Regions from separate parts of the Oceanisphaera sp. W20_SRM_FM3 genome, predicted to be linked through region 4. Evidence: riboswitches for the same ligand, from Rfam matches in the RefSeq annotation. Region 4 holds a riboswitch; each other region holds the start of a gene.
What was found. Region 4 has a riboswitch for thiamine pyrophosphate ahead of ACEN2G_RS11650 (TonB-dependent receptor). Riboswitches for the same ligand answer to the same signal wherever they lie in the genome.
Positions count from the first base shown of each region.

Region 1: it holds a riboswitch for thiamine pyrophosphate, as region 4 does, so the genes downstream of both, thiD (bifunctional hydroxymethylpyrimidine kinase/phosphomethylpyrimidine kinase) here and ACEN2G_RS11650 (TonB-dependent receptor) in region 4, are expected to answer to the same signal.
Region 2: it holds a riboswitch for thiamine pyrophosphate, as region 4 does, so the genes downstream of both, ACEN2G_RS12485 (sodium:solute symporter family transporter) here and ACEN2G_RS11650 (TonB-dependent receptor) in region 4, are expected to answer to the same signal.
Region 3: it holds a riboswitch for thiamine pyrophosphate, as region 4 does, so the genes downstream of both, thiC (phosphomethylpyrimidine synthase ThiC) here and ACEN2G_RS11650 (TonB-dependent receptor) in region 4, are expected to answer to the same signal.

Region 1 is NZ_JBGQOP010000005.1:1,976-5,080, reverse strand. Features, by position in the region: gene ACEN2G_RS04100 (putative monovalent cation/H+ antiporter subunit A) at 1-216, opposite strand, end outside; gene thiD (bifunctional hydroxymethylpyrimidine kinase/phosphomethylpyrimidine kinase) at 746-1,603, opposite strand; TPP riboswitch at 1,643-1,744, opposite strand; gene polA (DNA polymerase I) at 1,891-3,105, opposite strand, start outside.
Region 2 is NZ_JBGQOP010000027.1:2,270-5,374, forward strand. Features, by position in the region: TPP riboswitch at 49-151, opposite strand; gene pyrC (dihydroorotase) at 386-1,429, shown strand; TPP riboswitch at 1,774-1,901, shown strand; gene ACEN2G_RS12485 (sodium:solute symporter family transporter) at 2,004-3,105, shown strand, end outside.
Region 3 is NZ_JBGQOP010000017.1:11,403-14,507, forward strand. Features, by position in the region: gene ACEN2G_RS10055 (o-succinylbenzoic acid (OSB) synthetase) at 1-741, opposite strand, end outside; TPP riboswitch at 1,007-1,111, shown strand; gene thiC (phosphomethylpyrimidine synthase ThiC) at 1,202-3,105, shown strand, end outside.
Region 4 is NZ_JBGQOP010000023.1:12,118-15,222, reverse strand. Features, by position in the region: gene pnuC (nicotinamide riboside transporter PnuC) at 95-805, shown strand; gene ACEN2G_RS11655 (2OG-Fe(II) oxygenase family protein) at 838-1,596, shown strand; TPP riboswitch at 1,745-1,851, shown strand; gene ACEN2G_RS11650 (TonB-dependent receptor) at 1,928-3,105, shown strand, end outside.

The DNA.
Region 1 (3,105 bases), on a different contig from region 4:
AACCATAAAACTGAGGTTAATATCTAGGCTCGGGATCCAAGCGTATTGATAATAGAGGGCTTCGCCGCCCGTCACGGCTGACCAAAACGTTAAAAAATAGCCAAACAATGCCGCCGGTAGTACCGACAAGCACCAACCAATCTTCGCGCCCATAACGCGGGATAGTTGTGGCACCAAAAAGGCTAAAACAAAGCCCAATAAAATGGCAACAAGCATAGGAAAAACGTCTCCTTTCCTTGCCCGTTCAGGCAATAGAATAAACGAAAAATAGAGGGAGAAATGGCACTGTGCGGGGGCTATAGTTAGGAATGATTTCGCTTATTTATCGATTAACTTCTCGAAAAGTTAATCTAGCTTATCAAACAGTTAATCGATTATTTTTATATTATTATTTTCGAAGATACTACAAGTCGACCTTGTAAAACGCAAGCAAGGTACCGTTTTTAGCACGCCAGATGTAAAAAACGCGAACTGGATCAAAGCCCTGAAGGCAGCAGTAAGCGGTCAGCTTGAAGCCGGAAGCCTACGACCGAGAAAGAGCCAAAGCTATTTTTGCAACGAAATCCACTAAGCCCGCAAAAAACGAACATGAGATCGAAAATGATTAAGATTTAAAATGGGTAAGATTGCTGTCCCACATGCGCTCGGATTTGGCTCTTACTATCAATAATGTCTTTCAGACCTAATCACTATAATTTCGTGCTTATCGTAAACAAAGAGTGCGGATTTCGTTGCAGATATATCTTTAATTACTTAGCGCCTTAAAGAAGTGCTCTACTGGGCCGCGGCCGTGGCCGATTCGCACTCGGCTGCCGGCCAAAATTGCCTGATCAATATAGTGCTTAGCCCGCGCTACCGCTTCTTCTAGGCTAAAGCCTTGACCTAAATAACTGGCCAAGGCCGCCGACAAGGTACAGCCAGTGCCATGGGTATTTGACGTCATAATACGCGGCGTATCGAAGTAGCGTATTTGATCATCAACCAACAGCCAGTCTGGGCTACGCGCTTCTTGTTGCAAGAAGCCGCCTTTGATCAGTACCGCCTTGCAATCTAACTGCTGTAACCCAGCAAATAAGGCTTCTACGTCCGACAAGTGCCGAGGAATGGCCACACCTAATAAAGCTGCGGCTTCCGGTAAGTTTGGCGTGATCACATCCGCCAACGGCAGCAACTCTTCACGTAAACAATTTACCGCATCTTCCGCCAGCAACATGTCGCCATTGGCGGTGACCATGACCGGATCTACCACTAAATGGGCAGGCTGATAACGACGCAGCGCCGCCACCACAGTGCGAATGGTTTCACTGTCGCCCAACATGCCGACTTTAACCGAAGTAATGGCGAGATCACTAAATACCGCATCTAATTGCGCTTGGATCATGGTCTGCGGCGTAGGATGTACGGCGGTCACGCCTTGGGTATTTTGCGCAGTCAGTGCCGTGATCACGGAGCAAGCATAACCGCCGGTGGCAGAAATGGCTTTAATGTCCGCTTGAATACCAGCACCACCGCAGCTGTCGGAGCCGGCTATGGTGAGGACGATGGGCTTTTGGTGCTGAGGTTGCTGATTCTGTTCTGCATTAGCAGATAACTGAGTGGACATTTATTAAGCTCCTTCGGGCGAAGGACCTGCAGGTAAATAGGTATTTACCTGTTAGTTTCCTACGCCAGTATTAACTGGATCAGGTACAGCGGGTCCGGTATCTACCGTCTCAGCCTGCTTAAGGCTCCCCGACTAACAAATCCGATAATAGCGAGCTAACTCTTGAAAGGAAAGCTGTCAGCTGTAAGCCGTCAGCGATCAGTTATAAATCACCCATAAAAAAACCGCATCTCTCAATCCGGTTTTTCTTTAACTTACAGTTTACAGTTTACGACTTAAAGCGATGTCTAATGCGCTTGATTCCAGTTATCGCCCTCACCGGCTTCCACCAGTAATGGCACATCGATCTTGGCGGCATGCTGCATTAAATCGCAGATTTTCAGCTTAAATTCTTCGACCTTGTCTTCGCGAATTTCAAACACCAATTCATCGTGCACTTGCATCAGCATGCGCACTTCACCGTCTACTTGATCCTTTAACCAAGCGGCGACCTTAATCATGGCCTTCTTGATGATATCTGCGGCGGTTCCCTGCATAGGCGCGTTGATGGCTGCACGTTCGGCACCTTTGCGGCGCGCGCCATTTTTGGCGTTAATCTCAGGAAGATACAAACGACGACCAAATAAGGTCTCCACGTAGCCTTTTTCGGCGGCCTGCGCGCGGGTGTCTTCCATGTATTTCAATACACCAGGATAGCGCTCAAAATAGATGTCCATATAAGTCTGTGACTCGTGGCGCGCTATGCCTAACTGGCGCGATAGACCAAAGGCGCTCATGCCGTAGATCAAGCCAAAGTTAATGGCCTTGGCACGACGACGCTGCTCTGTGGTCACACTGTCCAACGCCACGCCAAACACCTCGGCGGCGGTGGCTTTGTGCACATCTAACCCTTTAGAGAAGGCGTCGAGCAGGCCTTTATCTTTGGAAAGATGCGCCATGATGCGCAGTTCAATTTGCGAGTAATCCGCCGCCACCAATTTATAACCGGGCTCGGCGATAAAAGCTTGGCGAATGCGCCGCCCTTCTGGAGTGCGGATCGGGATATTTTGTAAGTTAGGATCCGAGGATGACAAGCGACCCGTGGCCGCATTGGCTTGATGATAAGAGGTGTGAATGCGGCCACTGTGTTGATTCACCATCAGCGGCAACTTGTCGGTATAAGTAGATTTGAGCTTACTTAAACCACGATATTCCATCAGTAATTTAGGCAGTGGATAATCCAGCGCCAGCTCTTGCAACACTTCTTCGGCCGTTGAAGGCGCACCTTTAGGCGTCTTCTTCAGAATGGGCAGAGCCAGCTTGGTAAATAAGATTTCACCCAACTGCTTCGGCGAGCTTAAGTTAAAGGGCTCGCCAGCTAACTCATGAGCTTGTAACTCTAACTCTTTAAGGCGTTTGGCAATTTCATCGCTTTGAATGGCCAGCAGCTTGCTGTCTATCTTCACGCCCGTGTATTCCATTTCGGCCAAAATCGGCACTAATGGCATTTCAATATCGGTGAA
Region 2 (3,105 bases), on a different contig from region 4:
ACTACCTCTAAAAAGTCAGAGGCGAAGGCAGATGGGCAGCGTTGCCGTGAGCCGAATGGCTGACATCCCTTCGCCAGTATGAACTGGATCAGGTTCGACGGGTGTTATCTCAGCCGAGCAGATGTGCTGCCCGACACCCCGTGTCACGAGCTAGACCATAGCATACCCCTGCGGGGAGCTGAAAGCCGGAAGCTATAAGCGGTCAGCTAAAGAACACACTCCGCTTTCTGCCGTCTAACCATATATCTCTTTAATCTGGCTCTGTATTGTTTATGTTTTGATTTTTCTTCTGGCTTCCAGCTTATCGCTTATGGCTATCTTCGATTTGGTTAAAACAGCTCGGCAGTAGATAATGGCGGTCTGGATGCAATGGAGAACACCTTTGATGAGCTCACAAGTTACTAGCCTGACCATTACTCGCCCCGACGATTGGCATTTACACCTGCGCGATGGCGCACTACTTACAGATACGGTCGCCGACGCCAGCCGTTATTTAGGCCGCGCACTGGTAATGCCTAATCTGTTGCCGCCTGCCACCACTACCGAATTGGCGCTGGCCTATTACGACAGAATATTGGCAGTGCGCCCATCAGGCAGCCAGTTTGAGCCTTTGATGAGCTTGTACCTGACCGATAAAACGGATCCGCAAGAGATCCGTCGCGCCAAGGACTGCGGTAAAATCGTAGCCTGTAAGTTGTATCCAGCCGGTGCCACCACTAACTCCGACTCTGGCGTAACCGATGTTAAGAATATTTACGCTGTGTTGGAGGTGATGCAAGAAACCGGCATCTTGTTACTGGTGCACGGTGAAGTGACCGATGCCAGTGTCGATATTTTCGACCGTGAAAAAGTCTTCCTCGAAACTATCTTGCCAAACGTAGTGCGCGACTTCCCCAACTTAAAAATCGTGCTTGAGCACATCACCACCGAGCACGCGGTGAAGTTTGTGGAGCAAGCCGGCGACAATGTAGCCGCCACCATTACCACCCATCACTTAATGTTTAACCGTAACCACATGCTGGTGGGTGGCATTCGTCCGCACTACTATTGCTTGCCCATCTTAAAGCGCAACACCCATCAGCAAGCCTTAGTGAAAGCCGCCACCAGTGGCAACAAGAAGTTTTTTATGGGTACCGACTCGGCGCCGCACTTTAAGAAAAACAAAGAAACCGCCTGTGGCTGTGCTGGCGCCTATACCTCCCATGCCGCCGTTGAGCTGTATACGGAAGTATTTGAAGAAGCAGGTGCCTTGGATAAGTTAGAAGCCTTTACCAGCCATAACGGCCCCGACTTCTACGGTCTGCCACGCAACGCCGACACTATTACCTTGGTTAAAGAGACCTGGTCTGTGCCTACCACTTTGCCGTTAGGCGGCGAAGAGTTGGTGCCCATTCGTGCCGGTGAAACCATCAGCTGGATGGTTAAGTAACTTAACGCCTAGCGCCTAGCGCCTAGCGCCTAGCGCCTAGCGCCTAGCGAAATAATAAGCCCCGAACCTATGGTTTGGGGCTTTTTTTATGCCTTTGTAGGCGAACGCTTGCTCTCGCATTTCGGCGCAGCCGGAAATATTTAAAAAATTTACGCTTACAACGTAATACGAGAATAAATGTTCTCCTACAAAAAACGCGCTCCCGTAGGGCACCGTTTTGGCGCGAGTTACGTGGCAAAAATAAGTTTTGCTGTGGGTTTGTCTATTAGCTTGGTGCTTGGCGCCGGGCGCTCGGCGCTGTTCGTCCAAAATTTGACAAGCATCACATTTGTTCTTACTCTCATCGCCATTCCTGGGGGAGCCTAAGGTGCAGAATTTGCACCCAAGTTGGCTGAGATTCCGCAATTTGCTGCGGTAACCCTTAGAACCTGATCCGGATAATGCCGGCGAAGGGAAGGAACAAGTCTCGCATTCCCTCTCTGCGCCTGTGTTCTCCGGCATATTATCGTTCATATAAACGTCAATGATTGACGATGTACATATGCTTGCCTAATTATTGGCAAAGGGAGAACTCATGTTACTCAGCACTACCGAAGCCATTCTCTGGCTCTGTTTATTTGCCGCCGTATTTGCCGTACCCGGTATGCTATATGCCCGCCGCCAACAAGACCAAATTGAAGACTTTGTGGTGGCCCGTAATAGCCAAAATGGCATGGCCACCATGCTCACACTACTGGCCACCACCTTAGGCGCTTGGATTTTATTTGGCCCCGCCGAAGCGGCGACTTGGGGCGGCATAGGTGCCGTGACCGGTTATGCACTGGGTTCACTCGCCCCTAATTTTATGATGATCCCCTTAGGTAAACGGCTGCGTGAGCTGATCCCCGAAGGCCATACCCTAACCGAGTTTGTGCTGCATCGTTACGGTAAAACTATGTACGGCTTCGTGATGGTGATCATGATGTTCTACATGTTTATCTCGTTGACCGCAGGCCTCACCGCCATCGCTAAAATGGTCAGTTTGCTGGCACCCGTGCCGTTATGGGCCACGGCGTCTATCGTGATGTTTGCCACCTTGCTTTACACCTTATACGGCGGTCTGCGAGTCACTATTTTTACCGACCGCGTACAGATGCTAGTGATACTGCCGTTCCTAATCTTACTGATCTTCTTTGGCTGGCAAGCGGTGGGCGGCATTGGCCCCACCGTTGCCGGCCTTAAAGAAAAAGCGCCAGCACTGCTAAATCCTTTTGATATGAGTGGTTTTAAATCCGGCTTAACTTTCTTTATTGCCGTGGTGTTAACTGGCCTCTTCTATCAAGGTACTTGGCAGCGCATCTTTGCCGCCCAAGACAACAAAGCGATTCGCAATGGCTTTCTGGTCAGTGGTCTGATGAGCTTTATCTTCATCTTTATCATGGGGTTATTCGGTCTGGCCTTCGTCGGTTTAGACTTACCCGGTGATGGCTCTGTGGCGGTGTTTGATGTGCTGTTATCTAATGTGCCGCTGTGGTTTGCCATCGGCTTAGTGCCCTTTGGGCTGGCCTTGATCATGAGCAGTGCCGACTCGACCATTAGCGGTATTGCTAGCATGTTAGTGGTGGATTTGCGGCGCATTTTGCCCAACTTTAGCGCCAACCGTCTGCTGGGCTTATCGCGCTGGTTGATAGTGTTGA
Region 3 (3,105 bases), on a different contig from region 4:
CAAGGCGTGGCCCTGAGCGACCAGCGTTTGGTTGTGGGCAAGGCCGCCCAACTGCGCTGGTCTAACGATCACCGCCTTAGCGAACTCCGCATTGCTCAGGTCAGCTGCTGCGGTCGAGGCAAAATCAGCATAACGGGCTAAGTCGAGGCCGACCGGTATTGAGTGCAGCCTGCTCAAGGTTTGCGCCTCAGCTAACTCGGTAGTGGGATCCAGTAGCCAGTCGATACGGCGAGTCTCGATGCGTGACCATAAATCGATGATCTGCTCACTGTGTAAACAAGCGCCTGCGTCCAGCACTAAGCGCACCTTGGGCGCCAACATGCACAGCTCGCGTATTAACCCTGCGTCGTAATGCACATCACCGGTGAGGATAAGCCAAGCCCGCTCTGGATGTATTCGCCGACAGCGCCAAGCGCGCACCAGCGGATCCCTTGAGCCTTCCAATAACGGTAAAGAGGCTATCGCGAATAAAGGCATAGTGCTTATTTTAGCCAGCGCGCAATCTAAGCCAAACTGCACCGCCGGCAATTCGGCTTCATGACGTCGGCCTTGGCGTAAGTGCTCGCAAGCTGCGGTTAAGTCCCGCAGCACAGCGGCTTCATTCTCACCAATTGGCGCCGCCACCTCACCCCAATGGCCGTCAATCTCTACATAAAAACCGTCCCGTACCGCCACAGTTGCGCCATTGATAGTGAGCGGAAAAGTTAAGGGTAATTGATAGTGATAAAGGTTAATCAGCATATTGGTATCTCTGAACAGGCCGCCCAGTTAGGGCTATTATCTTTACCTGAAATTAACATTGCCGCGATTATATGGCTAGCCGCCTAGATCTCATTAGGCATTGGTAGCGTTATTACCTTTAAAGTATTTTTAGCTGCAACATGCGGTATTTATCTGCGATTTTGTCATGTTGAACGCTGTTATCGGCTCTTTTGTCGGCAGTTAGCTGAATTATTTATAATCAATAACCGCTTTGCTTTTGTGATTTGGATCTGTTTTACTGGCCACTATCTTGTCGGAGTGCTCTATATGGGCTGAGACCACAGTAAGTGGGATCCGTTGAACCTGATCAGGCTAATACCTGCGTAAGGGAAGCAAGTGAGAATTTGGCGCATACCCTCCTCTGCCATTTTCTTATCAACACTCCTGACAAGCTTTTTCACCCAACATGGATTTAAGTGAGATTGCTATGTCAAAAATAATGTCAACGAAAGCAGCAAACCAAAAATTAACTAACGTTTCAGATCAACAACCTAAAAAAGTGAACCGCCGCGAAGTCCGCAGCCAAGCTCAAGAGTTTATCGATAACTTGAAAGGCGAACACTTTCCGAATTCTCAGCGTATTTATCTGCAAGGTTCACGCCCAGATATTCGTGTGGCGATGCGTGAAATTCATTTAGCCGATAGTTTCAAAGGCGGCAGTGAAGAAAATCCCATTCTTGAGCCTAATGACCCTATTCCTGTCTATGACACCTCAGGCCCTTATGGCGATCCAGAAGTCGAGTTAGATGTACGCCAAGGCTTGCCACAGCTGCGCCGTCAGTGGATTTTGGACCGTGACGACACCATAGAATTGGCACAAGTCAGCTCAGAATTCACTCAAGAGCGCATGGCGGATGATGGCTACGATCACTTGCGCTTCGAGCATATGCCTAAGCCCCGCAAAGCCAAGTTAGGCCAGTGTGTGACGCAAATGCACTATGCGCGAAAAGGCATTATCACGCCGGAAATGGAATACATCGCCATCCGTGAAAACATGGGCCGCGAGCGGGTGCGTGATGAAATGCTGTTAAAACAACATAAGGGCGAAAACTTTGGCGCCAACCTGCCAGAGAACATCACCCCTGAGTTTGTACGCAAAGAGGTGGCCGAAGGTCGCGCTATTATTCCGGCCAACATTAACCACGCCGAATCTGAGCCTATGATTATCGGCCGCAACTTCTTGATTAAGATCAACGCCAATATCGGTAACTCGGCGGTAACCTCGTCGATTGAAGAAGAAGTTGAGAAGTTGGTGTGGGCCACCCGCTGGGGTGCCGATAACGTGATGGACCTGTCGACGGGGCGTAATATTCACGAGACTCGCGAGTGGATCTTGCGTAACAGTCCAGTGCCAATCGGCACAGTCCCTATCTATCAGGCGTTGGAAAAAGTAAACGGCGTGGCCGAAGACTTAAACTGGGAAGTGTTCCGCGATACCTTGATTGAACAAGCCGAGCAGGGCGTGGATTACTTCACTATTCACGCCGGCGTCTTGCTGCGCTACGTGCCTATGACTGCCAAGCGCGTCACCGGTATCGTCTCCCGTGGCGGCTCTATTATGGCCAAATGGTGTTTATCCCATCATAAAGAAAGTTTTCTTTACGAGCGTTTTCGCGATATTTGTGAGATCTGTGCCGCCTATGACGTGTCCTTGTCGCTCGGTGATGGCATGCGCCCCGGCTCGATTGCTGATGCTAACGACGAAGCCCAGTTTGCCGAGTTGTATACGCTGGGCGAGCTAACTAAGATTGCTTGGGAATACGATGTGCAGGTGATGATTGAAGGCCCGGGTCACGTGCCTATGCACATGATCAAACGCAATATGGAAGAGCAGTTAGAGCATTGCCATGAGGCGCCGTTTTATACGCTTGGGCCCCTGACTACCGATATTGCCCCTGGCTATGACCACATTACCTCTGGCATAGGTGCTGCTTTAATTGGTTGGTACGGCTGCGCCATGTTGTGTTACGTCACGCCAAAAGAGCACTTAGGTCTGCCAAATAAAGAAGATGTGAAGCAGGGCTTGATCACCTATAAGATAGCCGCCCATGCGGCTGACTTAGCCAAAGGTCATCCGGGCGCCCAGATTCGTGATAACGCTTTGTCCTTGGCGCGGTTTGAATTCCGTTGGGAAGACCAGTTTAATTTAAGCTTAGATCCAATAACGGCCCGTGATTATCATGATGAGTCTTTGCCTCAAGAGTCCGGCAAGGTAGCGCACTTTTGCTCTATGTGCGGGCCTAAATTCTGCTCCATGAAGATCACCCAAGAGGTGCGTGAGTATGCGGCGGCACAAGAATCTATCGCCATTCAAATGGTCGATATCAATGGCAACCACGAAAC
Region 4 (3,105 bases):
ATACTGCGATTACTGATTTACTGCAAACAGCTATTACTGCTACTTATATGTCTTTTGTTCTAGGCTCGCTCGTTCCTGCGAAGGAGTGGTCACTATGGAAATAATGCAGGCTTTCATAAGCTGGTTAACTGCCGTTGAGTGGAGATATGTGCTGGGCCAACAACCTTTAGAAGTTATTGCGACTCTGGCCGGTGTGTTTGGCTTAATATTACTAGCCAAAGAAAAACGCAGCGGTTGGTTACTGGGCATGGTGTGGTCGAGTATTTCTGCTTATTTGGCTTTTTTTAGCTGGAGTTTGCTATCAGACGCCATCATGTACTTGGTATATATCCCCATTCAAATCTACTGCTGGCGAGCTTGGATATGCAGTAAAGATCCCAACACCAATCTGGTATTAGTACCCAGTTGGCTATCGCGTCCGCGCCAATATCTACTCGGCGCAAGCGTCATCTTGTGCATAGCGGTATGGGCGGTGATAGTTTCTACCTTAGCGAGCCAATTTAGCTGGATCCCCGAACCATCCATGTTAGTGCGAGATTCAGCAAGCACAGTGCTGAACTTTTTTGCTCAGTTTTTAATGGCAAGAAAACGCATGGAAAACTGGGTAATCTGGGTGTTGGTCAATGTGCTGGGTATTCATATTTATCTCGCTAAAGGCTCGCCTATTTATGCCTTGCAATACGGTTTGTTTTTACTGTTAGGTCTGTATGGATGGTGGCAATGGCATAAGCATCGTCGGCAAGCCGAGTTCGACTCTCGGCTTAGCTCTTCGAGCAATTCAACGCTCGCGGCTCAAACTGCATAAGCCATTTTTACCACTATTAAGGACCAGATTTTATGATATTTGAAACTCAAATACTGGGTAAAGATGACACCCAGCTGCGCCACGCCTTGCGTAATTTTGTGTTGCAGGATACCGAATATAAAAAACCGTATTTACAGGCTAACTTTGCCAAGATCCAAGAGGGCTATTCTTACTGGGGCCAAACGGACAGCACTAATCAAGACTACCGAGATATGCTGCACTCGTTTGTTATCTCAGAGTTTCACCCTCCGGCGGACTTCCCAAAAGAATTTCACGGCTTTTTTTCTGAGCAATGGGATGAACTGCAAACAGCGGTACGCAATAGCGAACTGGCATTGATTGAGCAGCTTAATATACCCGGGCTTGCTGAGCTTTATCACAGCTCGTTAGGCCATATGGTGTCTTGTAATTACTATCCACCGGTAATGAATGCACCGATTACGGCGATCGATAACACCCGCCTAATGCGCCACATTGATGTATCTTTGTTTTCCACCTTCGTGTTCGGCCTTGATAGCGGATTTTCCTACCTTAATCAGCAAGGAGAACTGGTGGCGCTGGGCAAGCAGACTAAGATTATTTCTTTCCCCGGATATTTATTGGAGGTGCTCACCGAAGGCAAGATTAAGGCGCTGCAACATCAGGTGGACTTACCTGAAAATCGCCAGCAAGAGCGCTTTTCATTTGCGTTTTTCTCTATTCCTAAGCCTGATAGCCAATTGCAGATGGGCAACATTAACCTCAGTTCCGAGCAATATCTCAAGCAGTATTTATCACTGTATTTTGATTAACGAACGCCGAATCAACAGTCATAAAGGCCGTGCTCTAAAAATCGCGGTTTTTTGTTAAGGTCACGAGGCAGACGAGCGGCCGCTTTGTGTATAAGTGTCGACATTTATGCCTAAATAGGTATAATTGTGCGCGACTTATAACCATAAGTCATATCCTAAGGGGTGGCAGGAAGTTACTGCCTGAGATGCGCTTGACGCAAACCCTTTGAACCTGATCCGGCTAATACCGGCGTAGGAATAGGAAGCTGCAACGCTCTGCTCTCCCCTGTCTGCTCTCCTGCCTGCCCTTGTAGTTACCCGGTTTTCGTATCTTTTAATGCGGAGACTTGAAGTGCCCCAATTACCTTTTGCACCCTCAGCTTTATCTTCAGCCCTAGCCTTAGGCCTAATAACGGCTTTACCTGCCCAAGCAGATAACAGCGCAGCTGGCGTTTATACCCTAGAAACCACCACAGTCACCTCCAGCTTTCGCGATGACAGCCTGCAAGAAACCGCCGCCAGCGTAAGCGTGATTGATGAGGCTGAAATCAACAAGCCCGGTAACACGCACCTCTCAGACGTATTGGCCCAAGCGCCTAACGTGAACTTAAGCGCCGGTGCCTCGCGCGGTAAGTATTACCAAATTCGTGGTGTGGGCGAGCGCAGCCAGTTTATTGGCGCGGTTAACCCGTCGGTGGGCGTGTTGGTCGATGGTATCGACATGAGCTCTGCCACCTTAGGCGCCACCCTGCTAGATGCCAAGCAAGTAGAAGTGTTGCGTGGCCCACAAAGTAGTTTATATGGCGCAAATGCCTTGGCGGGCCTGATCAACATCAGCGCCAATGAGCCCACCGACACCCTAGAAGGTAACGTTGAGCTAACGGCCGCCCAGTACAATACCCAAAACTTGAGTGCCGCCGTGGGCGGGCCCATGAGCGATAAAGTGTCATACCGCTTTGCCGCCCAGCGCAATACCAGCGATGGCTTTACTAAAAACGATTACTTAAAGCGCGATGACACCAACAACATAGATGAAACCCTGCTGCGCACTAAATTCCATATCGCCGCCAGCGAAGACTTGGACATTGATCTCTCCGCCTTTTACGCCAACCTAGATAACGGTTATGACGCCTTCTCTCTCGATAATACTCGCCACACGCTGTCTGACCAGCCGGGCCATGATCGCCAAGAAACAGTGGCTTTGTCGGGCAAGACCAGCTGGTATGGCAACAGTAAATTTATTCAAGAAACCGCCATCAGCGTTAATCAGAGCAATCTAGAGTACGGCTTCGACGAAGACTGGCTCAATCCCGCAATTAGCGGTTACGACTCCTTCGATAACTATCAAAGGGATGAAAAAGGCGCCACCGTTGATGTGCGCTTTATTTCCACCGAAGAGTCTCGCTTGTTTAACGACAGCACCGACTGGACCGGCGGCCTGTATTACTTTAATCGCAGCTCAGACTTAACGCGCGAACGCACAGGAAAAGACACCTTTACCAGTGAATATGAAGCGAATCGTTATGCGGG